3 regions of the Arthrobacter sp. TS-15 genome follow, and region 2 is predicted to be linked to each of the others. Evidence: riboswitches for the same ligand, from Rfam matches in the RefSeq annotation. Region 2 holds a riboswitch; each other region holds the start of a gene.
What was found. A riboswitch is a leader RNA that binds a small molecule or an ion and turns the genes downstream of it on or off. The one in region 2 is predicted to bind S-adenosylmethionine.

Region 1: linked by a shared signal. The riboswitch ahead of EU811_RS11820 (aminotransferase class V-fold PLP-dependent enzyme) and the one ahead of metX (homoserine O-acetyltransferase MetX) in region 2 are both predicted to bind S-adenosylmethionine.
Region 3: linked by a shared signal. The riboswitch ahead of EU811_RS06970 (DUF1737 domain-containing protein) and the one ahead of metX (homoserine O-acetyltransferase MetX) in region 2 are both predicted to bind S-adenosylmethionine.

Annotation. Positions count from the first base shown of each region.
Region 1 covers NZ_SDXQ01000029.1:341,093-351,463, reverse strand. The annotation lists gene rsrA (mycothiol system anti-sigma-R factor) at 32-292, opposite strand; gene EU811_RS11845 (sigma-70 family RNA polymerase sigma factor) at 289-1,086, opposite strand; gene EU811_RS11840 (DoxX family membrane protein) at 1,267-1,782, shown strand; gene aroA (3-phosphoshikimate 1-carboxyvinyltransferase) at 1,789-3,171, shown strand; gene rsgA (ribosome small subunit-dependent GTPase A) at 3,174-4,289, shown strand; gene hisN (histidinol-phosphatase) at 4,345-5,157, shown strand; SAM riboswitch class IV at 5,328-5,441, shown strand; gene EU811_RS11820 (aminotransferase class V-fold PLP-dependent enzyme) at 5,473-6,882, shown strand; gene EU811_RS11815 (class I SAM-dependent methyltransferase) at 7,019-7,843, shown strand; gene EU811_RS11810 (metal-dependent transcriptional regulator) at 7,853-8,566, shown strand; gene EU811_RS11805 (MFS transporter) at 8,617-10,071, opposite strand; gene EU811_RS11800 (hypothetical protein) at 10,103-10,371, shown strand, end outside.
Region 2 covers NZ_SDXQ01000044.1:46,441-56,811, forward strand. The annotation lists gene EU811_RS18290 (alpha/beta hydrolase) at 1-322, opposite strand, end outside; gene EU811_RS18295 (SGNH/GDSL hydrolase family protein) at 393-1,256, shown strand; gene EU811_RS18300 (winged helix DNA-binding domain-containing protein) at 1,286-2,461, shown strand; gene EU811_RS18305 (hypothetical protein) at 2,543-2,992, shown strand; gene metX (homoserine O-acetyltransferase MetX) at 3,047-4,168, opposite strand; SAM riboswitch class IV at 4,184-4,300, opposite strand; gene EU811_RS18315 (bifunctional o-acetylhomoserine/o-acetylserine sulfhydrylase) at 4,464-5,804, opposite strand; gene EU811_RS18320 (VOC family protein) at 6,005-6,643, shown strand; gene EU811_RS18325 (CPBP family intramembrane glutamic endopeptidase) at 6,730-7,503, opposite strand; gene EU811_RS18330 (histidine phosphatase family protein) at 7,593-8,273, shown strand; gene EU811_RS18335 (DeoR/GlpR family DNA-binding transcription regulator) at 8,294-9,085, opposite strand; gene EU811_RS18340 (class II fructose-bisphosphate aldolase) at 9,110-9,964, opposite strand; gene EU811_RS18345 (1-phosphofructokinase family hexose kinase) at 9,946-10,371, opposite strand, start outside.
Region 3 covers NZ_SDXQ01000017.1:95,143-104,510, reverse strand. The annotation lists gene EU811_RS06990 (PLP-dependent cysteine synthase family protein) at 1-803, opposite strand, end outside; gene EU811_RS06985 (aromatic amino acid ammonia-lyase) at 797-2,362, opposite strand; gene EU811_RS06980 (NtaA/DmoA family FMN-dependent monooxygenase) at 2,362-3,690, opposite strand; gene EU811_RS06975 (SulP family inorganic anion transporter) at 3,844-5,544, shown strand; SAM riboswitch class IV at 5,631-5,742, shown strand; gene EU811_RS06970 (DUF1737 domain-containing protein) at 5,756-6,022, shown strand; gene EU811_RS06965 (rhodanese-like domain-containing protein) at 6,019-6,429, shown strand; gene EU811_RS06960 (O-succinylhomoserine sulfhydrylase) at 6,430-7,638, shown strand; gene EU811_RS06955 (hypothetical protein) at 7,649-8,275, shown strand; gene EU811_RS06950 (UDP-N-acetylglucosamine 1-carboxyvinyltransferase) at 8,591-9,368, opposite strand, start outside.

The DNA.
Region 1 (10,371 bases), on a different contig from region 2:
AAGAATCAGGCTCTTCAGCATCCGGCCGGGATCAGGCGTCCACTGGCTTGATGGCGTGGATGCGGTCCAGTATGGAGTTTTTCAGGTTCTCCGGGGCGGATTCAGTGCATGACCGCTTAACCATGGTGCGGATGAGGCACTCAAGGTCATACTGCTCGGCGCACTCCTCGCAGGTATCCAAGTGCTGCTTGATCTCAGTGAGATCCTCGCGGGTCAATGCGCCGTCGAGGTACTCGTAGATCCGTTGCATTCGCGTATCGTCGCAATCGCCCAATCCCTGGCAGTCGCTCATTTCTCTTTCTCCTGATTGTTGCTTCCGGCCGCGGCCTGATCTTCGGTTTGGGCCCTGAAGCCCCGTTCGGCGGCATAGTCCGCCAACATATCCCGCAGCATCTTCCTGCCGCGGTGCAACCGTGACATGACCGTGCCGATCGGGGTATTCATAATCTCTGAAATTTGTTTGTATGCGTAGCCCTCAACGTCCGCGAAGTAGACCGCAAGGCGGAATTCCTCAGGAATCGACTGCAAAGCGTTCTTCACGTCGGAGTCAGGGAGGTGATCCAGTGCTTCGGTCTCTGCCGACCGTAAGCCTGCCGAAGTGTGCGACTCCGCCTTGGCCAACTGCCAATCCTCGATCGTGTCCGAGTTGGACTGCAGCGGCTCACGCTGGCGCTTCCGATAAAGGTTGATGTAAGTGTTGGTGAGGATCCGGTACAGCCAGGCTTTGAGATTAGTTCCCGGCTTGTACTGATGGAACGCCGAAAACGCCTTGGTGTAGGCCTCTTGGACCAGATCTTCGGCATCGGAGGGGTTGCGCGCCATACGCATGGCTGCCGAATACAACTGGTCCACGTACTGCATGGCGTCACGCTCAAAGCGTGCCCGCCGCTGTTCCGGGGTTTCCGAAGCAGGATCGACGTCGTTTGCCGCCGTCGCGTCATCATCCGCGCCGGCTGCCTGGTACTTGGCCGCTGCGGCCGGTTCAGTGGTGCTCATCGTTGCCAAGTCTACTGTCAGCTGCCGCGATTCCGGCTGCATTCCATATCCAGGCTCCGGCAGCACCACCCGGTCCTTAACCAAAGTCAAAAAACCCACTCCGTTCAACAGGCGGCACACACCATGCCGCAGTCCGGTCTCCGCCGCACCTGTGGTTCACAACGGTGGCCGCCGGGTAAATATTCCGCAAAAGTGCAAGACTAGATCAGACTGCACCCCTTGAACACAACATTCACCGAACTAATGTGGCAAGCCATCAGGAGGCAAGACATGTCTGTTATCCGTTTTCTCGCACGTCCCATGCTCGCGTCCAGCTTCGTCGTCGCAGGGCTGGACAAGCTCAGGAACGCGGACGACACTGCGAAGCAACTCTCTCCCGTCCTTCGTCGCGCCTCCGAATCGCTGCCCTTCAAAGCTGACGAAAAGACACTCGCGCGCGTCCTCGGCGGTGCACAGTTGGGCGCCGGCGCTTTGCTCGGGCTCGGGAAACTATCACGCTTTGCCGCCACGGTTCTCGCTATCACTTCGGCGCTGAACTCCTATGTCGAGTGGCGTTCGGCCGACATCAGCACCAAGGAAGGCCGGAGCGCCCGCAAGGCGCAGTTGCTGAAGAACATTTCCCTCACGGGCGGCGTGCTTCTTGCCGCAGTTGATACCGACGGCCGTCCGAGCATTGCCTGGCGGGCAGAACACTTGGCGGCCGATGCAAAAAAAGTGACAGGCAAGCAAATCAAGCGCGCAGACAAAGCAGTTCGCAAGGCCGTAGACAACGCAGTTGGAGCATAAGGAAGCATGACCGGCACCACCTCCGCTAACACCGAATCAGCAAAAGCCGCCACCACGCTGCCCTTGTGGCCGGCGCCTCACGCCAAGGGGCCAGTGGACGCAACGGTGACGGTCCCAGGTTCAAAGTCGCTAACAAATCGGTTCCTGGTGTTGGCGGCTTTGGCGGATGGTCCCTCACGGTTGAGGGCTCCCCTTCACTCGCGCGACTCCGCACTGATGATCCAAGCTCTCCAGCATCTGGGTGCCACCGTCAAGGAGGTACCCGGCGACGGCCACTTCGGTCCGGACCTGGAAATTACTCCGTTGGATCCGGCTGCACCCGGAGCTGAGACGGCAATCGACTGCGGGCTCGCAGGAACCGTTATGCGGTTCGTTCCCCCGTTGGCTGCGCTGCGTCACGGCGTCACAGTCTTCGACGGCGACCCCCACGCCCGCAAGCGGCCCATGGGGACCATCATCGAAGCCCTGATCGCCCTCGGAGTCCCGGTGGCAGCAGATGGGGGCAGGACGCCGTCGTCCCTTCCCTTCGCTGTGGACGGTACCGGCGAAGTTCGGGGCGGCCACCTGGTGATTGATGCCAGCGCTTCATCGCAGTTCGTTTCCGCGTTGTTGCTGGTGGGTGCCCGGTTCGTTGAGGGCCTGCATCTGGAACACGTGGGCAAACCCGTTCCCAGCTTGGACCACATCACCATGACGGTGGAGGTCCTCCGCAGCGTGGGTGTCACGGTGGACGATTCCGTACCCAACCACTGGCGTGTCTCGCCCGGCCCCATCCGGGCCTTTGACCAACGGATTGAACAGGACCTCTCCAACGCCGGACCCTTCCTCGCCGCGGCGCTGGCCACACGTGGCACCGTCCGCATTCCCAATTGGCCTGCCGGCACCACGCAGGTAGGCGATCAATGGCGGAGCATCCTGGCTGCCATGGGTGCAGAAGTAACGTTTGACGACGGAACGCTGACAGTGACCGGCGCGGCCGAGATCAAAGGTGCCGACTTCGACGAAACCAGCGAACTGGCGCCCACGGTCGCCGCATTGTGCGCCCTGGCCAACGGGCCCTCACGGTTGACCGGCATCGCCCACCTCCGGGGACACGAAACCGACCGGCTTGCCGCGCTGGTTGCCGAGATCAATGGCCTCGGAGGCGATGCTGAGGAAACCGCCGATGGCTTGGTGATCCGCCCGGCTGCCCTTCATGGAGGCGTCGTCCACAGCTACGCCGACCACCGCATGGCTACTGCCGGCGCGATCCTTGGTCTGGCCGTCGAAGGCGTACAAGTCGAAGACATCGCCACGACGTCAAAAACCATGCCGGAATTCCCACAGATGTGGGCGGCCATGTTGCAGCAAACAGATGACAGCGACGATCTTGATGAGGCCAGTAACTGACCATGGGCCGTGACGCACGTTCCTGGGACGAATCCGACGTCCGGATCCGTCCCAGCAAAAAAGGATCCAGGCCCCGCACCAAGGACCGCCCCAGCCACGATGACGCCGTGATAGGCAGGATCATCACTGTGGACCGCGGGCGCTACCGGGCAATTGTTGGCGAAGATTCCGCCAATGAGCGGATCGTGATTGCAGCCCGCGCCCGTGAACTGCGGCGAAATCCCGTTGTCCCAGGGGACTTCGTCGCGCTGGTAGGTGACGTCTCAGGGTCGCCCGACACTTTGGCGCGTCTTGTCCGGGTGGAAGAGCGGAAGACGCTTCTTCGCCGCAGCGCTGACGATACCGACCCCATAGAACGGGTAGTTGTAGCCAACGCCGATCAGCTTGTTGTGGTTGTTGCGGCGGCCAACCCGGAACCACGCACCGGGTTTATTGATCGTGCCCTGGTTGCAGCATACGACGCCGGCATCGAGCCGTTGCTGCTGATCACCAAGGCGGACGTCAAGGATCCGGCGGAGCTCCTTGCCAATTACCTGAGCTTGGACTTTCCCGTGATTATCAGCCGTACGGCTGACTCCGAGGCCGGCGGCATTGATGCCCGCTCGGATGATGGACTCTCAGCCCGGCTGGATAAGGACGCCGTATCCCAGCTCCGCTCACATCTAGGTGGCAAAGTCACCGTCATGCTGGGCCACTCGGGTGTCGGCAAATCCACCATGGTTAACGCACTTACAGGGGCGGAGCGCGCCACGGGCGGCGTCAACGCGGTGACGGGCCGTGGCCGGCACACCTCATCCTCGGCCTTGGCGCTGAAGCTGGACGACGCCCCGTCCGGCAGCTGGATTATCGATACGCCCGGCATCCGCTCCTTCGGCCTGGCGCATGTGGACCCGGACCGGATCCTCCATTCGTTCCCGGACCTTGAGCCCGGCACTGAAACCTGCGACCGCGGCTGCAAGCACAGTGCAACCGCCACCAATTGCGGGCTGGATGCATGGGTGAACGATGGCCATGCAGGACCATCAGGAGTAGCACGGTTGGCCTCCCTGCGCCGCCTGTTGGGTGCAGACCCAAGACTCGAGGCGAAAGAGACCAAGGAACTGGGCACCGTCAACTGATCGTTACCGGCTTCACGTCCCCAATGAGGCGAACGATTCAGGATAGTTTGGTGGCATGACCCATCCCGTTTCCACGTACAACGATGACCTGCGCCTGGCCCACGTCCTCGCTGATTCAGTCGATGCCCAGACCATGGATCGCTTCAAGGCACTGGACCTCAAGATCGAAACCAAGCCCGACCTCACGCCGGTCACTGACGCTGACAAGGCCGCTGAGGAAGCTATCCGCGGCCAGCTGTCCCGCTCGCGCCCACGTGATGCGGTCCTGGGCGAGGAGTTCGGCAGCAGCGGCCACGGCTCGCGCCGTTGGATCATCGACCCCATCGACGGAACCAAGAACTTCGTCCGGGGTGTTCCGGTGTGGGCAACGTTGATTGCCCTCGTGGACGACGGCGAACCTGTGGTGGGCGTTGTGAGCGCCCCGGCATTAGGGAAACGCTGGTGGGCCGCCAAGGACATGGGCGCCTACATGGGCCGGTCCCTCGCCTCGGCCACGCGCCTCAAAGTTTCCAACGTCTCCAGTTTGGCTGACGCCTCCATGTCCTACTCCAGCCTCTCGGGCTGGAAGGAACGCGGCAATCTTGACGAGTTCCTGGACCTCACCGAAGATGTTTGGCGCACGCGCGCCTATGGTGACTTCTGGTCGTACTGTCTCGTGGCCGAGGGCGCAGTGGACATCGCCTGCGAGCCTGAGCTGAACCTTTATGACATGGCAGCACTCGTCCCCATCGTCACTGAGGCCGGTGGCCGTTTCACCTCCCTGGAAGGCGAAGACGGTCCCTTCGGCGGCAATGCGCTGGCCACCAACTCGATCCTTCACTCCGAGGTCCTCAAGCGGCTCAACCCCGGCTTGGACGATCTTCTCTAGTCCTCCTGCAAACCAGCAGGAACGGAATATTCGACGGCGGCATCCCCCTTTTGGGGGTCTCCGCCGTTTTTTATTCGACGAAGCGGGCATTTTGGCTCCGACGTAACAAAGGGCTTAACAATCGGCAGCGGCTTTGGAAGGGCCCCCGGACGTGCTTTAGCCTTTTTACAGGTCACGAGTGCCAGCGCTAAACCCCGGTTAGCTGGCCGGCAACCCTCCATTCGCGGTGGGGTGCCCCGGGTGACGACCCGGCCGGTCCGGAACGGATGCGGCAAGCGCGGATTCCCTATGGGGGTCCCTCTTGAGTGAGGTCCTATGAGCACTGTCACGTTCGACTCAAACATCATTCCGTCCTTCGCCGCAGAAACCACAGCAGAGACAGCTGCCGCTGCACGGCCGCTGGCCGCTGTTACCGGCGCCGAGTTGCAAGCGCCCCTGATTCAGGGCGGACACGTTCGCTACGCAAACCTCGACTACGGGGCATCGGCTCCGGCGTTGACCATCGTCTCGGCCTACCTCAACGAAGTCCTTCCCTACTATGCGAGTGTCCACCGCGGTGCGGGCTACGCCTCCCAGATCAGCACGTCGGTGTACGAAAATTCACGGAACATCGTCCGCGAATTCGTTGGCGGGCGGGCAGATGATTCTGTCATCTTCACCCGGAACACCACGGACTCCTTGAACCTGCTGGCCGGCTGCCTTCCGCTGATCAACGGCAAGCCCGCAGGTGAGGTCCTGTACCTGGATATCGAACACCACGCCAACCTGCTTCCGTGGCAGGGCGTCCCGCACCGCAGCGTCGTAGCGGCACCAACCTTGGCCGAGACCCTGGACAAACTCCGCGGGGAGCTGGCTCAAGGCGGTGTTAGCCTGCTTGCGGTAACCGGAGCCTCCAACGTCACCGGTGAGATCCTACCCATCGCAGAGCTTGCTTCCCTGGCCCACCAGTACGGTGCACGGATTGTGGTGGATGCCGCCCAACTCGCACCGCACCGTCGGATCAACATCACCGAGGCAGACGTGGACTACGTGGTCTTCTCCGGACACAAGCTCTACGCCCCCTTCGGTGCCGGCGTTGTGGTGGGCCGTCCCGACTGGCTCGACGCCGGCACTCCGCACCTGGCCGGTGGCGGCGCAGTCCGTGAAGCCCGATTGGACTCCGTTAGCTGGGCAGCAGGCCCTGCGCGGCACGAGGGCGGCTCGCCCAATGTTCTGGGTGCCGCAACCCTCGCCCGTGCCACCCAGGTGCTGGCCGGGTTGGACCAGGACGAGTGGCACGCCCATGAAACCGCCATCCGCTCCTACTTGGTGGAAGGCCTGGAAGCCATCGACGGCGTGACCGTGCACAAGATCTTCACAGACTCCTTGGACACCATCGGTGTGGTCAATTTCTCCGTCGAAGGATTCGACGCCGGATTGGTGGCCGCCTACCTGGCAGCAGAGCACGGCGTGGGCCTGCGGGACGGCCGCTTCTGCGCCCACCCGCTCCTCAAGCGCCTGGGGCTCCCCTCAGGCTCTCTGCGTGCCAGCTTCGGCGTCGGCTCCCGGTTGGAGGACGCTTCCAGGCTGCTCGCAGGCATCCAAGGGCTCAAGCGCGACGGATTGGGTTGGGACTACGTGGTGGACGAGGGCCGATGGGTTCCCGCCAATGACCACCGCACCTACCCCGAATGGGCGCCCAACACTCCGGGCACTGCGGGAGCAGCTCCCTGCACAGTCGACTAGAAAACACACAGTCGACTGGAAACACTGTGGACCAGGCACACTGTGGACCAGGCACACTGTGGACCAGACGTAACGGCCGCTGCGGTAAATTCGTAGGGTACCTACTGGCCATCCTGTGAAGGAGTTCTGCGTGTCCCTGCGTTCCCCGGGCGCCGCAAACAGTGCGGCCGGCATTCCCGGACCCGCTGGACCGCGAGGTCCCAAGCTCCACGCTGCCCGTCGGCGCGAACTCGGCCAGAGCTTCCAGGACGGCGGAGAACACTATGACCGTGTGCGTCCTGGCTACCCACGGGACTCCCTGGATTGGCTCGTTCCTCCCGGGGCAAGGTCGGCGGCCGACCTCGGCGCAGGCACGGGAAAATTCACGGCACTCCTTATCCAGCGCGGACTGGCGGTCACCGCCGTCGATCCTTCCACGGACATGCTGGAGCAACTGCGAAAAAGCTACCCCCTCGTCAACGCGCTGGAGGGAACGGCAGAGGCAACTGGACTGACGGACTCAGCATTCGACGTCGTCAGCGTTGCCCAAGCCTGGCACTGGTGTGAGCCCATGGCAGCGAGCACCGAGATCTCCCGGATCCTGCGTCCCCACGGAGTCCTGGGGCTGATCTGGAATCAGTTGGACACGTCCATTCCTTGGGTACACCGCCTTTCCCGCATCATGCATGCAGGCGATGTCCACAAGCCTGGCTTCCGGCCAGTCATTGGCCCGGAGTTTGGTGGTTTGGAAAGCCACCTGACCCAGTGGGAGGATGCCCTGACTCCTGAGGACATCATGGAACTCACCAAATCCCGCAGCTACTATCTCCGAGCCAACGACGCCACCCGGGCTAAGGTCATGCACAACCTGGAGTGGTACCTCCATGACCATCTCGGTCATGCCCCAGGTGAAACCATCGGGTTGCCCTACATGACGCAAACCTGGCGGGCGTTCAAGATTCAGGGTCCGGCGCCACGGTAGGCTTGGGGTGTGAAGACCAGTACGCCCTCCTCCTCGATTGAGGACTACGTCAAGGTCATCTACTCCTACACGGAGTGGCAGGACAAGCCGATTACGTCGTCCCAGCTCGCCCTGCGCCTCGGGGTGGCAAATTCCTCAGTGTCGGAGATGGTGCGCAAACTCAAGGACCAGGGTTTGGTTGATCACCAGCCCTATAGCGCTATCAGGCTGACCCCTGAAGGCATGCGGCTCGCCCTCTCCATGGTGCGCCGGCACCGGCTCATTGAGACGTACCTTGTTGAGGAACTCGGATACAGCTGGGACGAAGTCCACGACGAAGCCGAGATGTTGGAACATGCGGTGTCCGATACCTTCATCGAACGCATGTCCGCCAAGCTTGGCCATCCTGTCCGGGACCCGCACGGGGACCCGATACCTTCGGCCGATGGATCGGTTGAGCTGCCGCACGCCTACCGAATGATCGAGTTGGATCAGGGCCACTCGGGTCGCATCACACGAATCAGCGACGAAAATCCGGACCTCCTGCGCTACCTTGCCTCGGAGGAGATCTCCCTGGACGCACCGGTGGAAGTGGTGGGGCGTAAACCCTTTGGCGGAGCTTTGGTAGTGCGCATCGGCAGCGGCTCCCGTGGCCGGGAATTCGATCTCGCGGATGAAATCACGTCAGCTCTGTGGGTCCAGAGCTCCGAGACGCACGAAGGCTGCGTTCTTCCCGCCCGCTGAGTCCGTTCGCGCCTGAGCCCGTTCGCGTCTGAGCCCGTGCGCGCCCGAGGTCAGTTGACCTGCCCGCCCGGCCCGCCGTCGTCGGACGCTGTACCAGGTTCGCTGACAGCGGCAGTTGCGGCGTCCTGGACAGGGTTCCGGATTCCGACGGCGGAAACCACCGCCCCGAACAGGAACAGGCCCGCCGTCACCAGCAAAGCGTTATACAGGCCTTCCCGGGTAAAGGCCGGCCCCACAATGACCCCGGCGAAAGCGATGGAGATCAGACCCGCAATACGCGCCACGGCGTTGTTCACCGCCGAACCAATCCCAGCCTCCTCAGACGGGACGGCGCCAAGGATTGCAGCCGTCAGCGGCGCCACCAAGGTAGCCAGCCCGAGGCCAAAGACCACCTGGCCCGGCAGCACCTGCGTCCAGTAGTTGAGGGGGTCCTGAATAGTCAACGACATCAGGAAACCCCCACCACACAGAATCGGTCCGATCGTCATGAACCATCGTGGGCCGTACTTACCGGCAAGCCCACCAAAGTAGGACGCACCCAGCATCAGGATGACCGTCCCTGGTAGCAGCGCCAAGCCCGCCACAGTGGCTCCCATCCCACCCACCTGCTGCAGGTAAATGCCCAGCACAAAGAAACCCAGGGAGATCGCGGCGTAAATGGCCAAGGTAGCGAGGTTACCCCAGGCAAAGTTGCCGATAGTGAAGAGCCTCAGAGGCAACATGGGCTGAGCAGTCCGGGCCTCGTGGAGGAGGAACAAAACCATTGCCGCAATGCCCACCATAAGCGGGATCCACACTTGCGGGCTCCCCCACCCCATCCTCCCCTGTTCGATGAACGCATACACCGGCCCACCCAAGCCGACCATGGCCAGGAATGCTCCCAAGTAGTCGATGCTCTTGCTCTTGTCCCTTGCGGCGTCGGATGCGCGCAAACCCGCAAGCAAAGGCCAGATGGCAACGGCCGGGATGACATTGATGAAGAAGATGACCCGCCAGGACAAAAGGTCCACGGCCATTCCGCCGATCAGCGGACCCACAATGGCCGCGGCACTGGTCCACCCGGACCACTGCCCAATGGCCTTCGACTGCGCCGGGCCGGAGAACGACGAGATGATCATGGCAAGCGAACTCGGAACCAGGAGTGCGCCGGCGATCCCCTGCAACGCACGGGACACCACCAGCACTTCACCGGTCCATGCCAGACCACACATCACAGAGGTGACCGCGAAACCAGCAAGGCCCCATTCGAGAATCCTTGCCCTGCCGAAATGGTCGGACAGTGAGCCGGCAACCAGGATCAACGCCCCTAGGGTGAGCAGGTATGCGTCCACCACCCATTGCTGGATGACCAGCCCACCACCGAGTTCACGCCCGATGGCCGGGAGTGCGAGATTCACCACAAATCCATCAAGGATGGCTATGAACGAAGCCACAATTGCCACAACAAGTACGCGCTTTTGGAGCGGAGTTCTCGGCAGGAGGGCCGCTGCGTCAGTCATGTGCACAGCCTACGCCGGGGAAGTCCCGTATCGTTGAATGGTGATTAGCAGACGTGATGCCGCCTTGGCCCTTGATATTTCGATGGAAATGGCCCAACGCCACGGTATTCCGTCCCGCCTCTCGGAGGCCGACCTCAGGGACATGCAGGACAACCCCCCAGCGTGGTTGGTACAGTCCCGAGCCAACCGAACCGGCAAGCGACCCGTGTGGGTCCATCTGACCTGCGCTGTGTGCGGCTACACCGAGGCCGTTCGCCCCAAGAAATGGTGGCCCGATTTCTCCTTCGTCTTCTGTGGCACCCACCG
Region 2 (10,371 bases):
AGCCCAGCAACGTCACTGACGAGTGGTTTGCTTTGACCGTGTCCAGCCATTCGAGCGCATACTCGGCTGCGTGCTTCACGGCGTCCAGTGAGTAGTCGATCGATGCTGTCAAAGGGAACCACGTAAAGCCCGGCCCCATGGGCATCGGCGCGCGAAGGGCAGCCACTACGAAGCCTTCGGGAAGCAACCCGGCCAAGCTGAAGAGGTCCTCCTCGTTGGAGCCGTAGCCGTGCAGCAGGACCAGGAGGGGCTTGCCTGCGCGCTCGGCTTCATCGTGGGACCACAGGACAACGGGGGCTGGAAAGGCGGGTGCTTCAGTCATGGCTCCATTCTTGCAGTTACCCACAAGTAACAACCTACGGTGGCGTAGGGTCGACGTCACGGTGCAGGATATGAGCGTGAGTGAGAACAATCCTTTACTGAAGCCGGGCGAGCCCGTCCCGGAGCCCCACGAACCCGTTCAAAAGCACCCATGGACCCGCTATGTGGCCTTGGGTGACTCCTTCACCGAGGGCATCGGCGATCCCGAACCCCGGAACCCCGGCGGTCACCGTGGTTGGGCGGATCGAGTGGCCGAGGAATTGGGCCGCGGCCAGGACGACTTCGCCTATGCCAACCTTGCCATCCGTGGCAGGCTGTTGCAGCAGATCATCGATGAACAAGTGGGCCCGTGCTTGGAGCTGCAGCCTGACTTGGTATCCATTTCAGCTGGCGGCAACGACCTCATCCGCCCAGGCGGCGATCCCGATTTGTTGGCTGAAAAACTCGACGCCGCAGTGGCGGAGCTGAGCTCCGGCGGCGCTACCGTGGTCCTTTTCAACGGCCCGGACACGGCAGCATCGGTTCTGGGGCGTATCCGCGGCAAGGTTGCCATTTACAACGAGAACCTCCGGACCGTGGCTGCACGCCACGACGCCATCATCGCGGACATGTGGTCCTTGCGGCAGCTGGCAGACCCCCAAATGTGGGATGCCGACCGCCTGCATTTCTCCCCGCTGGGCCATCACACCATCGCCATGATGGTGCTGGACGCACTGAACGTCCACCACACTCTTGAGCCCCTGATGCCAAAGTCCCTGCCGCCGCGCACGTGGCGTGAGGCGAGGTCTTCGGACCTCGTCTGGGCCCGCGAGTACTTTGTCCCATGGGTGATCCGGAGGCTTCGGCATCGGTCCTCCGGCGATGGCATCAGTCCAAAACGTCCCACGCCGGGTCCCGTCTTCGGTTCCACCGGCACCCTGTTGCCACGCCGCTGACGTGACGCTTCTTCGCTGCGAGGTCCGCCATGCCGGGTGGTAGCTCCCTGTCCGCGGAGAGCGTCCGGCGGATACGGCTCCGGCGGCAACAACTGCGGGCCCCCCACGCCGGAGGCCCCGCGGACGTGGTCCGTAACCTCCTGGCCGTCCAGTCACAGGAGTTCGCTTATGCGAGGTGGACCCTTGCGCAGAGAAGCTCCGCCGGCTCGCCACCGGTGGTCACGGCCGCGGACGTGGAGCAGGCCGTAGCGGACGGAACCATCCTGCGGACACACATCCTCCGCCCCACCTGGCACTTCGTGCACCGGGACGACCTCGGCTGGTTGATGGGATTGTCCGCAGAGCGCCTCCACCAAGGCAACAAAGGCATGTACCGCCAGACGGGAATCGATGAGGACGCTGCTGCCGCAAGCGGCCGGATCCTGGCCGCGGCCGTGGCGGACGGGGCCCACAAAACGCGGGAGGAACTGGCCGCAGTCCTGGGACAAGCCGGCTTCCCCAGCAAGGGCCTGGGCTTCATCTATCACCTCATGCACGCAGAAATCAGCCGTGTCCTGGTCAGCGGCTCCCCCGTCCGTTCCGCCGGCGGCGCCCTGAAACAAACGTATGCCTTGCTCGAGGAACGCGTTCCCGGGTTCCTAACCTCACCGTTGGCCGGGGAGGATCGTGAACAGGCACTTGGGCAATTGGCGCTGCGATACTTCAGCAGCCGGGGCCCCGCAACAGTCAAAGACTGTGCGGTGTGGTCCGGGTTGACCATGAAAGACGTGAAGCGGGGAATCGATGTGGCTGAGGAGATCTCCCCCGGGAGCCTGGGCACTGTTCACTTTGATGGCCTGGAGTTTTATCTGGCATCTGAAGAAGTGGGGGCTCTCACCAACGGCCACCATTCTTCAGCGATCCAGGACGGCGGGCTCCCCCGCCTGGACCTCATCCAGTGCTACGACGAATACGTGATGGGCTACTCACAGTCCCGGCACTTCCTTGGTGGAACGGCTCCCTACTTCCCCGAGGACAACGGACCCATGCACGTGGTCCTGGTGGACGGCAGGCTGGCCGGATGGTGGCGCCACGGTTTCTCCGGAAGGGCCTGCGAACTCGATGTCCGCATGAACCGGCCGGCAACTGCAGCAGAGCAGGACGCCTTGCAGGCCGAGGCGGATCGTTACGGCCGGTTCCTGGGCATGGAGACCAAGCTGGTGTGAAATAGCCGGGGCTTGTTCCGGGAGACGGGCCGCGTCCAGGTGGCAGGACTAAGCTGGGTTAAGACCTAGGAGGCCTGCACTGTGAACAATCTGATCTTCTGGATCATCGTCTGCTCGTGGCTGATTCCCCTCGGAATCCGCATGTACAACCGCTCCCGGGCGCGCCGGATCCAGAACGACACCTTCCGCGGCCCGGGGTACCCGCCGCAGAACCTGCCGGGACCGGGGTATCCGCCGCAGAATTACCAGCAGCAGGATTACCCGGGACAGGGCTACCCGGCGCAAAGGTACCCTTCACCGGGCTACCCGGGCTACCCGTCCGAGCCCACCGTCATCCGCCCTGTGGATGACGCGCCGCAGTCCGTGTCGCCGTCGAACCCGTCATCCCCCACCCCGTTCGCCTCGACGAGCGGGTCCGAGCCGCAAGGATACCGGGCTCGCAAGCTGGCCGAGCTGGATACAAAATTCAGCAACGGCGAGATCGCCATGGAGGATTACATGCGGCAGCGCGGCGAGATCATGAATGGCTGAACTGCCTGGCATCGGACGTTCCTTGCCGTTTAAGCAGGGTCAGCACACCAGCGTTTAGGCGAAAAACGCTTCGCGGAGCTGGGCTGAGAGCTGGCCGATTTCGGTGAGGAAGCCATCATGGCCGATCGGCGCTTCAATGACGTGGACCGGCACCTCGCCAGGGAGCGCAGCGGCCAGTTCCCGGGACTGGGCCGGGAAGTAGAGCCTGTCACTGTCCACAGCCGCCACGAAGAACTCCGCCGTGGCACCCGAAAGCGCCGCTTCCAACGATCCGCGCCCCCTGGTGACGTCGTGGGACATCAGTGCCTCGGTGATGGCGATGTAGCTGTTGGCGTCAAAGCGGCGGACCAGTTTGGTTCCTTGGTGGTCCAGGTAGCTTTCCACCTGATACCGACCCCGGTCGCCCAATGCTGCGGCGGCGAGCGGAGTCTCCTGGTGCTGGGCTTGCCGGCCAAAGCGGACGTCCAGCTCCAGTGCCGAGCGGTAGGTGATGTGGGCGATGCGCCGGGCCAAAGCCAAACCGTGCTCAGGCGCGGGGCCACCGTAGTAGTCGCCGTTGTTGAAATTCGGGTCCTGCCTGATGGCCAGGGTTTGTGCCTGGGCAAAAGCAATCTGCTCGGCCGTGCTGTAGGCGCCTACGGCGATGACTGCGCAGCGTTTGACCCGATGGGGGTATGTCACAGCCCACTCAAGGGCGCGTGCGCCGCCCATGGATCCGCCCAATACGGCGTGCCAGGCGTCGATTCCCAGGGTATCGGCGAGGCGCGACTCTGCCTCTGTGCTGTCGCGCAGGGTGACCAGCGGGAATCGCGAGCCCCACGGGCGTCCGTCCGGGGCTTCGGATGATGGACCGGTGCTGCCGTAACAGCCGCCCACGATGTTGATGGAGATGACAAAGAACTTGTTGGTGTCGATGGTGGCACCCGGACCAACGAGTTGCTCCCACCATCCTTCCTCGTCCGTGGCTCCGCGGGCTACGTGCGTACTGCCGGTGAGTGCGTGCTGGATGAGCACCGCGTTGGAGGCATCCGCGTTCAGCTGCCCCCAGGTCTCATAGGCGAGTACGACGTCGGGGAGGAATCCGCCGGCTTCAAGTTCCAGTGGGCCGATGCCGGCGTACTTGACGGTTCCGTCTTCTTCTCCGGATTTTGGAAGGGCTGTAGCAGTAATGGTCATTCCTTTGACACCTTAACCTCGCGCTTGCCCGTCGCCTTGCGTGCGAACAGGCCAGGTCTTCACCCGGGGCACCCCACCGCGGAGGAGGGTTGCCGGCCAGCAAGCCGGGGCTGTGTGCTGGCACTCATGACCTAATACGAAGAGTCTAGGAAACACAGGGGGGTTCTGGCGAAGAATGTGACAACAGTGTGACGGTCAAAGGTCATTTCGTTCGCCTACGAGCACCCGCCACTGCCGCCCGGCGAATTTTCGTCGGCGCGGGCGGCAGTCGGTCTGGTGCGTTGGGCCGTGGGCGTCAGGCGCCCTTGGCAGCCCGGAATCCGGCTTCGAGGTCCGCGATGATGTCATCTACGTGCTCGATACCGACGGACAAGCGCACCAGGCCCGGGTTGACGCCGGCAACAAGTTGCTGCTCCGCGGTCAGCTGACTGTGCGTCGTCGACGCCGGGTGGATGACCAGCGAGCGGACGTCACCTATGTTGGCAACGTGCGAGTGCAGTTCCAGACCATCCACAAAACGCTTGCCCGCTTCCACGCCACCCTTGATGTTGAAGGCAACGATTGCCCCCGTGCCCTTGGGTCCGTACTTCCGGCCACGGTCATACCACGGGCTGGATGGCAGGCCCGCGTAGGCGACCGATTCGACGTCGTCGTGGCTTTCAAGCCACTCAGCTACCTTGGTGGCGTTCGCTACGTGACGCTCCACGCGCAGGCTCAAGGTCTCCAACCCTTGGGCAATGAGGAAGGCGTTGAACGGAGACACGGCCGAGCCGAGATCACGAAGCAACTGGACGCGGGCCTTGAGGATGTAGGAGAGGTTGGCACCCAACGCACCGTCCTTGCCGAGGTCCCTGGCGTAAACCAGCCCGTTGTAGCTGGGGTCCGGGGTGTTGAAGCCGGGGAAGCGTTCCGGGTCCTTGCCGAAGTCGAAGTTGCCGGAGTCCACAATCACGCCGGCAATTGCGGAACCGTGACCGCCCAGATACTTGGTTGCCGAGTGGACCACAATGTCAGCGCCCCACTCGATGGGACGAATGAGGTACGGCGTTGACAGGGTGTTGTCCACGATCAGGGGCACGCCGGCCTCGTGGGCGACGCGTGCGATGCCCTCAATGTCCAGCACGTCCTGCCGCGGGTTGGAGACAACCTCGCCGAAGAACAGCTTGGTGTTCGGCTGGACGGCGTCACGCCACTGATCCAGCTTGTCCGGGTCCTCCACGAAGGTGACGGAGATGCCGAATTTCTTCAGAGTGTGTGCAAGCAAGTTGTAGGTGCCGCCGTACAGGCTGGGGCTCGCCACGATGTGGTCGCCGGCCTCAGCAATGTTCAGGATGGCGAACGTCTCCGCGGCTTGTCCTGAGCTAAGCAGGAGTGCTCCCAGGCCACCTTCCAGGCTCGCGATCCGCTGCTCCACGGCATCCTGCGTCGGGTTGCCGATCCGGGTGTAGATGGGTGCGAGCTCCGCCAGGGCGAAGCGGTTGGCAGCGCTCTCGGCACTGGGGAACACGAAGGACGTGGTCTGGTAGATGGGAAGCGAGCGCGCTCCGGTGGCTGAGTCCGGCTCTTGGCCTGCGTGGATTTGGCGGGTTTCGAAAGACCATCCTTGGGACATGGAGTTCTCCTGTTCGTGACGCATGGGTTTGGCAGCAGTGTGGTGCAGCTGAACTGGGGCCAGTCTAGGAACTGTCCGGAAGTCAGAACAGCTTTATGACGCCGATGGAATCTTTCGGTCTCTTCGCGTCCTCGCATGACGCCCATAGCGAAAGTTACACAGATCCCACCTTAGTTAGGCTTGACTTAGCTGAGACACTGATCACAAAGTGCCAAGATGAAGCCATGCGCATGGATCACGTCTCTTACGCCTGTGAACGAGATGGCCTTTTGGCCACTACCGAACGAATTTCCGCGGCATTGGGAGTGGACGCTGTCCGGGGCGGAGTGCACCCGCGCTTCGGTACCCGGAACATGATCATTCCCCTCGCGGATAACAAATACCTGGAAGTTGTGGAGGTCCTGGACCACCCTGCTTCCGACAAAGCACCCTTTGGCCAAGCCGTCCGTGCACGGTCGGCTGCCGGTGGAGGTTGGATGGGCTGGTGCGTCGCCGTTGATGACCTCGCCCCGTTCGAGGACCGCCTTGGCCGCTCCGCCGTTCCGGGCAACCGCAAGTTCCCTGACGGCCGCGAATTGGTGTGGCAGCAGATTGGTATCCTCGGCTTGATCGCCGATCCCCAGGTGCCGTACCTGCTCAAGTGGGAGGGCGACCCCTCACTTCACCCGTCCAGGATTTACGAGAGCGACGTCAAGATGTCCAGCCTCACCATTGCGGGCTCGGCTGAACGCGTCACCGAGTGGTTGGGTGAGCCGGTGGAAAAGCCGCTTGAGGATGTCGCAGTCCAGTGGATGGCACCGCACGGCACCCCCGGCATCCTGGCTGTCACTTTCGAAACCGCTACTGGAGCCGTCACCATCTAAAGCAGTTCCCTCCAAACTTCGGCCGCCATCAGCGGGTGCCAATGACGTCACCCAGCGATGGCGGCCGAATACCTTTAACGTGCGCTCTAACCGAGGCCTATAGCCTTGCCGAACAGGCTGAAACCTACGAACGCTACGATGTCCAGCAATGCGTGGGCAATCACCAAGGGCATGACCCGCTTGGTCTTGGTATAGATCCACGCGAACACCAACCCCATGACCACGTTGCCGATGAACGGCCCAAAACCCTGGTACAGGTGGTAGCTTCCCCGCAGGAGGGCACTGACCACAATGGCTACCGGCATGCTCCAGCCGAACTTGCCAAAACGATCCATGAGGTAGCCCACCACGATCACTTCTTCCACGATCGCGTGGCGCATGGCCGAGAGGATCAGCACTGGCACCGTCCACCAATAGGCGTCCAGGCCGCTGGGCACAATCGCCGTGGTGATGCCCAGGGCGCGGCCGGCGGCGTACAGGCCAAGCGAGGGGATCCCAATCACAGCCGCCAGGCCAAGACCCTGAAGAAGGTCCTTGCCGGGACGGGCAAAGTTGAAGCCGAGCCGTGCGAAGGCTGAGCCACCGCCGCCGTCCTTGTGTCCGGGTGCGTGGGTGGACAGGAAGTAGAACACCAAGGCCACCGGCACCAGAGCGAACACGATGTCCAGGAGTTGGTACGTGAGGTCAAAGTACTCGCGCGTGCTCTGGGAGCGGTTCAGCGTTGATGTGGCATCTGCCAACGGTGACCGGGTCATTTTGTCCAGCAGCTGCACTACGGAGTAAACGGCCGACTGACCCAGGGACAAACCCAGCACTATAAGTACTTCGGCTCGCAGCCGTCGACGGGAAGCAAGGAACATGTTCCTATCTTGCCCTTACTCCCTGCTACTTTGCCGGGAACAGCGCATCTTGCCGGACCTGGCACGGCAGCCACCCTATGCTTGGTGAGATGGGCGCCCCTGAGAGAATCTTCATGATCCGGCATGGACAGTCTGCCGCTAATGCCGACACCTCCATCTACAACCGTGTGCCGGACTACCGCATCCCGCTGACGGACTTAGGCGTGGAGCAGGCGAGGATCGCCGGGGAACACCTGCGCCGAAAGCTCGATGGTGAGCAGGTCTGCGTCTACGTCTCCCCCTACCTGCGTGCCTATCAGACCCTTGAAGCCATGAACCTCGGCTCCCTGGTGGAGAGGGTCATAGAGGAACCCAGGCTTCGCGAGCAGGATTGGGCAAACTTTCAAATCGCCGGGGAGATCGAGGACCAAAAGGAACTGCGCAACCTCTACGGCCACTTCTTCTACCGGTTCCGCGAGGGCGAGTCCGGCTCGGATGTGTACGACCGGGTGTCATCCTTCATGGAGACGCTGTACCGGCACTGGCAGAAGCCTACGTACGCCCCCAACACCCTCCTGGTGACTCACGGGCTGACCATGCGCCTGTTCTGCATGCGATGGTTCCACTGGACCGTGGAATACTTCGAATCGCTCAACAACCCGGACAACGCCGAGCTACGCACCTTGATAAAGAACGACGACGACCAGTACAGCCTGGATATACCGTTCAGCCAGTGGGTGCCCAGGGAGGTAGACGACTCGGTCCTGCACGCACCAAGGATGCGCTTCTAGCTTCTCCTTGCGGCCAAATATCAGCTGGCTGGCGCGACGATGACTTCCGTTCCCTTGACTTCAAACGCCGCTTTGTTTTCGGCGCTGATGCCGGAGTCCGTGATGAGGTGCCTGAAATCGTAGCCGGCCATGGCGGCGAAGGAACGGCGGCCCACTTTTGAGGAATCGGCCACCACATAGGACTCTGTTGCCCGGCGTGCCATCACGGTGTTGACCATGGCTTCGCCTTCGTCCGTAATGGTGGGGCCAAGATCCGGGTCCACGCCGTTGACGCCAATGAACGCAATATCCAGGGCAACTTTTTGCATGATGACGTCCGTGTACGGACCCACCAGTTCATAGGAGCGCGGATTGAGGATCCCACCGGTGACCATGATTTTGATGTTCGGCCGGACAGCCAACTGTGAGGCGATGTTGATCGCATTGGTGACCACGGTAAGGGTGGGTGTGTGGGATGGCGCGTTGAGGTCTTCCCGTGTGGAGAGCACCTGAGCCAATGCCGTGTTGGTGGTACCGCCGCTGAGGCCAATGACTGCACCGGGACGGATCAACGCTGAAGCGGCCAAAGCAATCTCCTGCTTGGCCTCGGCGTGGTCGTCCCGGTTGTACCGGCCGGGAAGGTCGTAGGCGACGGACCCGGTGGTTGCACCGCCGCGGGTGCGGCTCAGCAGCCGCTGCTTGGCCAGGCTGTCAAGATCCCTACGGGCCGTGGCAGGTGACACGCCCAGGCGGGTCACGATGTCCTCGACTTCCACGTGGCCGGACTCGGCCAGGAGGTCGAGTATGGCAGTCAGCCGATCGGTGCGGGTCATGACAAGCCTTTCGCGGGTTCGGCGCTAATTCGCTTTAGCGAACAGCGTCAGCATACGTGCAGACTCCAGCACAAGGGCTTCACGGCCGGCCTTGATGTATTTCCGGGAATCCACCACTGCAGGATTGGCATCGAGATACTCACGGACGGCGCGGGTAAAGAACCCGTTCAAATGTGTGGATACGTTGATCTTAGTCATACCCGCGCGGATAGCGGCTATGAGCATGTCATCTGACACACCGGATGAGCCGTGGAGGACCAGTGGTTTTCCCACCGCTGTCTTCAGCCTGGTGATGAGGTGCAGATCCAGGGCGGCACTGCGTTCGGTCATGGCGTGGGATGAGCCAACCGCCACGGCCAGGGCGTCCACGCCGGTTGCCTCGACGAACGCCCGGGCTTCGTCGGGGTCTGTTCTGACACCGGGAGCGTGTGCTCCGTCTTTACCACCCACTTTTCCCAGCTCGGCCTCTACGTAAACACCGCGTTTGTGGGCGTAGGCGGCAACCCTTCGCGTGACTTCTACATTCGAACCGTAGGGCAGATGCGCGCCGTCGTACATGACGGAACCGAAACCGAGGTCCACAGCGGCCAGCGCAAGGTCTTCGGATTCTGCGTGGTCCAGGTGGAGGGCAACAGGGACAGCGGCTGAGCGGGCGATGGCCAGTGCCGCCGATGCGATGGGCTCAAGTCCGCCATGGTACTTGGCGCAGTTCTCGGAAATCTGCAGGATCAACGGCACGCCGGCTGCCTCAGCCCCTGCCACCAGGCCTTCGGCGGTTTCGATGTGAATGATATTGAAGGCGCCCTGGCCCGCGCCAGCTGACGCGGCCCTGTCCATGAGTTCCCGTGTATTGACCAGGGTCACCGGGTCTCCTTCCATGTGACGATCAATTGCTCTTGAAGTTCCTGGTACCGCGGTGAGATTTCGCCTGCGGCGGGCATGAGAACGGCCGCGGCCGACCATGCGGTGGCACGGCGAAGAATGTCGCGGGGCTCGGTAACGCCTTCGGCGAGTGCGACGGCGGCAGCCGCCACACCGGCGTCGCCCGCCCCTGTGGGGTTGCCACTGAGCGCTTCGGGCAGCCGTGCGCTCCAGTAGCCGCCCGGGGCGGCGTGGTCGAAGGCGAGCATGCCGTCCGCGCCGGCGCTGACCAGGACCGTGCGGGCACCCATATCGATCAGAGCCAGAGCGGCTGCTTCAAGGCTGGACTCCCCCGTCGCTTCGGCGAGCTCGTGATGATTCGGCTTGAGGATGTCGGCGCCGGCTTTGGCTGCAGCGATGATTCC
Region 3 (9,368 bases), on a different contig from region 2:
TCCACGATGGAGCGATCGAAGGCTTTGGGCCATTCAGGCTCGGGCCAGGAGTTCCCCACCCCGTCCACCAGGATCTCCCCGGGATGGCCTCCACTGTAGGCAGAGCCGTAGGGGTCGGCACCAACCACCTCCAGGTGCCCGACCGTGCGCGCGGCGGCCACCTGCTCCTTCAAGAACCTGCCGTTCCCACTGATGGTCCCTCCCGTTCCGATACCTGCGACAAAGTGGGTCACCAAACCACCCGTTTGTTCCCAGATTTCCGGGCCGGTGGTTTGGTAGTGAGCGGCTGGATTGGCCGGGTTGTCGAACTGCATGGGCCGCCACGCGCCGGGTGTCTCAGCGGTTATCCGCGCAGCTACAGCGCGTGCGTTCTCAGGCGACTCCGACGGCGCGTTCCAGTCGGTGAGGATCACGCGGGCGCCATAGTTGTGCAGCGCGGCGAGCTTCTCCTCGGAAATCGTGTCGCCCGTAACCACCACCACGGGGTGGCCCGTCAGGTGTCCTATGAGGGCCAGCCCGATCCCGGTATTGCCGGACGTGCTCTCCACAATTGTGGCGCCGGGCTGCAGTTCCCCGGATTTCTCGGCCGCCCTAACCATGCTCAGCGCGGTCCGGTCCTTGATGGAGCCGCCAGGGTTTTCGGACTCGAGCTTGATGTGGATGGTGCTGCCCAGGCCGCGGCCCAGCGACTCCAATCTCACCAACGGCGTGTTTCCGACCCTCTCCAAGACCGAAGCATCCAAGCCGTCAGGAGGCCCGGAAGCGGCGTGAACACCATGTTTGCGAATCTCTGTACTCACCAGGTCTTCTCCCCTTCCTCAGAAAGTTCCTGGTCAACGAGGTCCCGCAGCTCGGTCCGCGCCAGTTCCACCAAGTCGGGCGCCGATGGCCGGCGGGCCAGTACGTCAGCCAAGCGACCCACGACGGCGCCGGTCCCCTTCCCGAGCGGTTGCGCGGCTCCCGCTTCGAGCAGCAGGTACGACGCCGTCAGCGCTTCGATCACCAAGAGCTTCTCCGCTGCGTCCAACGATTTTTCCAGTTGCTGCAACGCGAGCGGGGCAAGCGTTGAATGGTCTTCGACGTCGGCCGAGAGGGTTGGTGCGCCGAGCGTCGCCGGAGCGGCCAGGGCCTTGAGCTCGGCCAGCAGTCCCGCCGCCGAGTACCAGAGCAACCCGGGAAGTTCCTCTTGGGCCAGGCCTTCCCCGGATGCTGCAGCCTGCAAATGGCGCGCCCTGATGGCCCGTTGCGGCGGATACAACTTTGCGATGCGCCGCTCACAGGAAATCCCTACGTGCGCCAAGGCCAGCCGCAAACCCTCGAAGGCGAGGGCCAATTGCATCGGCTGGAAGTTTCCGCCGGAGATCATGCGCCCGGATTCGACATCGACCAGCGGATTATCGCCACGGCCGTTCAGCTCCACGTCCAAAGACGAAGCAAGCTGCGCAACAAGCGATCGAAAGGCTCCGTGCGTCTGCGGTGCGGCCCGGAACGACAACGCGTCCTGCACCGACACCTCCGGCCGAACATCTTCCAACCACCCACCGCTCAGCAGGCGACGCACAGCAGCAGCGGAGTCCCGCTGCCCGTCCACCGCCTTGGCCGCTTGGATCGCCGGCGAAAAGGGGCTGAGGTTCCCGCCGCCGTCGTACCTTGCGATCGTCTCCAGCGAGAGGGAAAGCGCGACGTCGGCCAGCTCGGCTAGCTGCTGCAGCCGCAGCAATGCGAGGGTTCCAACACCCACCGAATACGCGTTGGCACTTACCAAGGCGAGGGCCTCCCCCGGGGCGAGGACAAGGGGTTGGAGACCGGCGTCGGCAAGCGCTTTGGCGCCGGGGACCAGCGCGCCGTCCGCGTTGAACGCTTCACCTTCACCGATGGCAACGGCGGCGACGGCGGCAAGCTGGGTCAGGTCCGATGAACCCACCGAGCCCTCACGCGGGATGGCGGGAAAGACGCCGCGGTTGAGCATTTCGGCATAGAACTCGGCGGTTCCAGGGCGTACGCCGGAACCGCCTCTGCTGAAACCGATGAGCCGGGCCAGGATCACGGATCGGGATGCAGCGCGGTCCAGATATGAGCCCACCCCGCTGTTGTGATACCTGACCACCTGGATCTGGTACGAAAGGAGCGACTTCTCCTCCACAGCGGTATCCCGGCCGGAACCGAGCAAGGTATTCAGTCCGTAGACCCGTTCGCCGGAGGCGGCGGTATACTCCACGATTTCCCGCGAGCGGCCTAGCAAAGACAACGCATCTTGGTTGAGTTTCACATGGAACCTCGGGTCTGCCGCCGCCCGGGCCACGTCCGCAACTAGCACCGGAGACGATCCGATCACCAGTCTCTGCGGCTTCCCCGGCACCATCAGAAGTCCAGGAGGTTTTGCCGAAACCCGCCGTTGCCGTAACTCTTCCTCAACAGCCCGCGACGCCTCAGTTCCGGCGTCAGCTTGTCCAGCACGCTGTGCACTGTTACCGGGTCCACGAAGCCGGAGAACAGGAACCCATCGCCCCCCACGGCGGAGCCTGTTTCCTCCAGGTAGTCAGCGATTTCGCCAACCGTGCCGATGATCGAGTCGCCTGCTCCGCCGCTGCGTGCCTGGAGGATCTGGCGAAGGGTGGAACCTGGAGGGGCAGCCTTGGCGAAGTGTTCCAGTGTGCCTTGGTTACTGTTGGTGCTCAGCTCGGGCAACGGAGCGTCGAGGTCGAACTGCTTGAAGTCGATGACGGAGAGGTAGGAGATCGAGTTGAGCTGGCTGTCGATGTCTCTCTGGGTGAGTTCACGCCGCTGCGCCCGCAGCTCCTGTGCCTCGGCTGTAGAACCAACAACGGTGGGCTTCAGGACGAAAAGTACCTTGACGTCGTCGGGATTTCGGCCGGCCTTCGCAGCTTCCGCGCGGATCGAGTCACGGTAGGACTTCATCCCGTCAACCCCACGAGCGAGGGCAATGGCGACGTCGGCATGGCCGCCTGCGAATGCCTTGCCCCGGGGCGAGGCACCAGCCTGAACCAACACAGGTTCCTCAGGAAGGGGCGCTGTGTTCAACGGGCCTCTGACCTTGAAAAAGTCTCCTTGGTGGTTGATGGGGTGCACTTTGTTATGGTCCGCGAACACCCCGGCTTCAACATCCTCAAGCACGGCCCCAGGTTCCCAACTCCGCCAAAGGCGCCTGACGACGTCAACGAACTCCTCCGCTTTCTCATAGCGGAGATCGTGTTCAATCTGCTGGTCCAGCCCATAGTTCTGTGCGGCGAGGTCGCTGCCGGAGGTGACGACGTTCCAGCCGAGCTGTCCTTCTGAAAAGTGTTGCAGCGTGGCCAGGAGCCTGGCGGCGGTGAAGGGCGGGTAGAAGGAAGCGCTGACCGTGGGCACGATTCCGAGGTGCTCCGTGGCGGAGAGAAGGTACGGGACCAAGGCAAGGGGATCGTGCTTAGGTGCAAACGAGGCGTGGGCCAAGGAAACCTCGGCCGTACCCCCATAGGTGTCCGGAACGGTGAGGGAATCTTCAATGATGAACAGGTCCAAGCCGGATCGCTCAAACGCCCGGACGGCCTCCTGATAGAGGGCGGGTTTCTTCCAGTCGTAGCCCAGGCCATAGCCGGGAGTCCCCCAACCCTGGACACCGAAACCGTGGCCCACGAACCATCCAAAGTGCAGCATGGGCTTGAGTGTAGAACTGCTTTGTCCGTTCACCGCGACCTGATTTCATGCGAAGTTACAGGGGGTCGTACTGGGTCAATTATGCTCCCGGGACGTCACGTTTGGGCCCCGCCCATGACGGTATGGATTTCCACATACGGCGTTCGCCTTGTTCCGCAAACACCATGCGTCCGGAATGATCGCTGTATGAGTTCAGCCACCCGCACTTCCGCCAAGGACCGCCTTTGGGGCGTCTGGGCACTCAAGGGGTACAAACGTGAATGGCTGCGGCACGACGCCGTGGCGGGTGCTGCGCTCTTTGCCCTGCTGGTGCCTGCGGGCATGGCCTACGCGCAGGCGGCCGGTTTGCCACCCGTCACAGGGCTCTACGCCACGGTGATTCCGTTGCTGGTTTACGCCGTGGTGGGGCCGTCCCGCATTCTCGTCTTGGGACCCGATTCATCCCTTGCCCCCATGATCGCCGCAGCTATTGTTCCGCTCGCAGCCGGCAGCAGTGAAAGATCGGTGGCACTCGCCGGGCTGTTGGCTGTGTTGATCGGGGTGATCATGCTCGCGGGCTCCGCCCTGAAACTCGGTGCCATCACCGGGCTGCTGTCCAAACCCATCAGGCTCGGATACCTGAACGGAATCGCCTTGCTGGTGGCGTTATCGCAGCTTCCGGCGTTCCTGGGGATAGAGGCCGACGGCGACATCTGGCAAAAGCTCGCGAAGGTCACCACCGGGTTGCTGGGCGGCGGGGTCAATGTCACCGCGCTGCTGCTAGGCGTCGGTTCCCTGGCCCTCATTTGGATCCCGCGGCTGCTGAAGTGGAAGGTACCCGGCGTCCTGCTGGCGGTGGTCGGCTCGTGCGTTGCAACGGCTGTTTGGGGCCTGAACGACGACGTCAAGGTCACCGGGGTTTTGCCGCAGGGGCTGCCGATGCCCGCGCTCGGCGGCGTTGGCTGGGCTGACGCTCTGATGCTGCTTCCCGCTGCGGCCGGTATTGCCCTCATGGCTTTCGCAGACACTGGCGTCCTGTCCCAGACATTGGCAGCGAAGGAGGGAAAGAGAGTCTCGGGCAACCGGGAGATGGCGGCGTTGGGGGCAGCCAACGCAGCCACCGGCTTGCTGGGCGGGTTCCCTATATCCGGCAGTACCTCGCGGACGCCCGTGGCTGTGGACGCCGGCGCCAAATCCCAGATGACCGGGGTGGTTGGTGCGGTGCTGGTTCTGGCTTTCATGCTGCTGGCTCCCGGAGTGACCGGGTACCTGCCTTCGGCCACCCTGGCGGCCGTCGTCATCGCTGCGGCAATTGCCTTGGCCGACCCCGCCGGTGTTAGGCGGCTCTTCAGCCTGAGCCGAAGCGAATCCGTGGTCATGCTGGCTGCGTTCCTGGGCGTCCTCACCGTTGGGGTACTGCAGGGAATCGTCGTAGCCATAGCCTTGGCACTTCTGGACTTTGTTCGGCGGGCCTGGGATCCGTACCGGACAGAACTCGGCGCCGAAGAAGGGCTCCCTGGCTATCACGATCTGGAGCGGCACCCCGACGGTGAACGCATCCCCGGACTCCTGATCCTCCGTTTTGATGCACCCCTGTTCTTCGGTAATGGGCAGGTCCTGGCTGCCTTTGTCCGGGAGCAACTGGACGAAGCCCCGGAGGAGGCCGCGGACCCGGTTACCCATGTCATCCTCGCCGCGGAGCCCATCACCGGGATCGACACTACGGCGCTGGATGACCTGGTCACATTGGACGAATGGCTGGCCCGCAAAGGCGTGGATTTAGTGTTCGCCGAACTGAAGGGGCCTGTCAAAGACAAACTACTCCGCCTGGGCACTGCAGCCCGTTTTACGCCCGAGCACTTCTTCCCCACTGTGGGCGCAGCCGTGCGCGCACTGAAAAACGCATAAGGGAAGCACCGCCGATTACGCAACATGACGGCCGGACAACAGCCCGCAAGTGCAGCCCGAGGCCCGCGGATGTTACGTTTTTCTTGAGTAATGAGTACCAGCGCGAAGCCCTGACTTGCTGGTCGGCAACCCTCTCTCCGGCGGGGTGCCTCAGGTGACTACTCGGCGTATCGACAACTCGAACTGCAAGCGTGACTGAGGAGCACCAGCTATGCCTGAACCCACTGAAGAAAAACTTTCCTATCGCCTGATTACTGGCCCGGACACCCGTGATTTCTGCGAGCGGATCCACAGCGCCCTCGCCGAGGGCTATGTGCTCCATGGCAGCCCGGCTGCCACGTTCAACGGCACCGACGTCATCGTTGCCCAAGCAGTGGTGCTGCCCGCCGCGATCGCCAATGCCGATGCCGCCGTTGCCAGTGCCGTTGACCAGCTTGAGAGCGACGACGACGAAGAAGCATTCGAGGGACACGCATGAGCTACGCAGGCGACCTGACCCCGCAGGATGCGTGGGCCAAACTCGAAGAAGGTGCCATCCTGGTGGACGTCCGCACCGAGGGCGAGTGGGCCCACATCGGTATCCCCGACACCAAAGCCACGGAAAACGATCCCCTGTTCATCCAGTGGAACCTCGCCGGCGGCATCCCCAACTCCCGCTTCATCGAGGACTTGCGTCAGCAGGCACCCGAGGACCACGGCGTTGAGTTGGTGTTCCTGTGCCGCTCCGGTCAGCGCTCCATCTCCGCAGCCATCGCCGCCACGCAAGCCGGTTTCACTGCCTACAACGTCTTGGAGGGCTTTGAAGGTGAACCGGACCGCTATGGTGAGCGCACCGTCAACGGTTGGAAGAACCGTGGCCTGCCGACGAATCTGGGGACTGAGTAAGTGACTTTTAATCCCGATGCCGCCGGTTGGAGCCCTGATACCCAGGCTGTTCGCGGTGGCCTTGACCGTACCAACTTCCAGGAAACGTCCGAGCCCGTTTTTCTGAACTCCGGTTTCGTCTACGAATCCGCTGCTGCCGCCGAGCGCGCCTTCACCGGTGAGGACGAACGTTTCGTATACTCCCGCTACGGCAACCCTTCCGTAGCCACGTTCCAGGAGCGGCTGCGCCTGCTCGAAGGAACCGAAGCCTGCTTTGCGACCGCATCAGGTATGTCCGCGGTCTTCACTGCCTTGGGTGCCCTGCTGGCTGCCGGTGACCGCGTGGTTGCCGCCCGTTCTCTGTTCGGTTCCTGCTTTGTGATCCTCAACGAGATCCTGCCACGGTGGGGCGTTCACACGGTCTTCGTAGACGGCCCGGACCTGGAGCAATGGCGCGAAGCCCTTTCCGAACCAACTACCGCGGTCTTCTTCGAATCCCCGTCCAACCCCATGCAGGAGATCGTGGACATCGCTGCGGTCAGCGAACTGGCGCATGCTGCCGGGGCCACCGTAGTGGTGGACAACGTCTTTGCCACGCCCCTGCTGCAACGCTGCGGCGAGCTGGGAGCGGACGTCATTGTTTACTCCGGCACCAAGCACATCGACGGCCAGGGACGCGTCCTTGGCGGCGCGATCCTGGGCACCAAAGAATTCATCGACGGCCCCGTCAAGCAACTCATGCGGCACACCGGCCCTTCACTATCCGCGTTCAACGCCTGGGTTCTAACCAAGGGCTTGGAGACCATCGGACTGCGTGTAAACCACAGCTCGGCATCCGCATTGAAGATCGCAGAGTGGCTCGAGCAGCAACCCGCCATCAGCTGGGTCAAGTACCCGCTGTTGAAGTCTCACCCGCAGTACGAACTTGCGGCGAAACAAATGAAGGCGGGCGGCACCGTCCTGACCTTTGAGCTATCTCCTTCGGCCGGACGATCAGCCAAAGAGGCTGCCTTCGCCTTGCTCGACGGTCTCTCCGTCATTGACATCTCCAACAACCTAGGCGACTCCAAATCCCTCATCACCCACCCTGCCACCACCACCCACCGGGCCATGGGACCGGAGGGGCGGGCGGCGATCGGGCTTTCGGATGGTGTTGTCCGCCTATCCGTAGGCCTTGAAGATGTAAACGATCTCATCCTGGATCTGGAGAAGGCCCTCAAACAGGTCTAACCTTGCTGCCATGAGCGGGAACCACCCCTATCGCCGTGCCGGAGCGGTCATCGTTGCCGGCACGGTGGTGTGGTTCGTAGGAATCTCTCCAGTCTCACGCGTTTACATCACCCCCAACAACGCCGAGCGGCTGCGCATGCTCACAGCCGGACAGCGCGGCTGGATCGTGGGTCAGCACCTAACCGCCGCGGGAACAGTTGCAGTGCCGGTGGGATTCGCCGACTTTGCCCGCGCTGTTCAGGACCAAGATGCCGTTCAAGGAAACGCATCGCATCGGAGGGCGAGGAAGTGGGCTTTCGGTGCAGCCGCCGCCTTACTCGCGGGCGCCCCGTTCTTCGTCTCAAGCCTCGCCCGGCGAGCATCCGACCTTGAAGGGTTCGCCTACCGCAGGGGATCCAACGCGCCGTTCCTGGCGTACTCCGGGCTGCATGTTGTGGCGTTGGCCGCGCTCGGCGGGAGCCTTCTTTCCTTACCCGCAAGCCGCTGGATTGGTATCACGGCTGCGGCCAGCGCACCCGTTTACGGTGCCATCCTGGCAGCCAAAAAGGACATCCCGCCGTTCTGCTTCTATCTGGTGGAGGGACTCGTCGGCGCCTACCTGATGACGTGGGAAGAACAGGACGCAAAGGCCTCCTGACCCGGGTCAGCATGAGAGGTCGTTCCTGATGCGCGCGGGGGCAGTACCCCGCACGGTCACTTTGGCGTCATGAGAGTAGCTCATCCGCAACCCCGAAAGTCCGTGTGTGCTCCATTCTGCGTCAGGAGGCCGGGTGGGGACAGGGCTGGGGCCGGCCACCCATCCGTTCCGCACCAGTTCCCGCCATCCGCACCAGAGGTATCTGGCGCAAACGGCGGAAACGGGAGCGCCAAAAACACTTACGGGTGCCGCCGGCGCGAACGGGAGCGCCAAAAGCACTAACGGGTGCCCCCGGATGTCCCGGCAGCGCCAGCGTCAGTCCTGGAAGTACTCGATTTTCGCGCCAATGGTGTTCAGTCGCTCTGCAAGGTCCTCATAGCCGCGCTCAATCACGTAGATGTTGCGAAGTTCGGAGGTGCCCCTGGCTGCCAACATGGCAAGGAGCAGGCAAGCGGCCGGGCGGAGGGCCGGCGGGCAGCCGATTTCCGCGGCACGCCATTTGGTGGGTCCGTTGACGTAGATTCGGTGCGGATCCAGCAACTGCACCTGTGCGCCCAATTTGTTGAGTTCCGTCAGGTAGATGGCTCGGTTCTCGTACACCCAGTCGTGGATCATGGTCTGGCCCTCGGCGTTGCCTGCGATCACTGCGAAGAAGGGCAGGTTGTCGATGTTCAGGCCGGGGAACGGCATGGGGTGGATCTTGTCCTGTGGGGCGTGAAGCTCCGACGGCTTGGTGGTGACGTCCACCAGCCTGGTGCGTCCGTTGCGTGCCATGTATTCCCCGGATACCTCGAGGTTCTGGCCCATCTGTTCCAGGGTGGCAAGCTCAATTTCCATGAACTCGATGGGCACCCTGCGGATGGTGACCTCGGAGTTGGTCACGATGCCGGCGGTGATCAGGCTCATGGCCTCAATCGGGTCTTCGGACGGGAAGTACTCAATGTCCACATCAATGGCGGAACGCCCGGTGATCTTCAGCGTTGTGGTCCCCACGCCGTCAATTTCCACACCGAGGCCCTGCAAGTAGAAGCAAAGGTCCTGCACCATGTAGTTAGGGCTGGCGTTGCGGATGATGGTGGTGCCTTCACGGTGG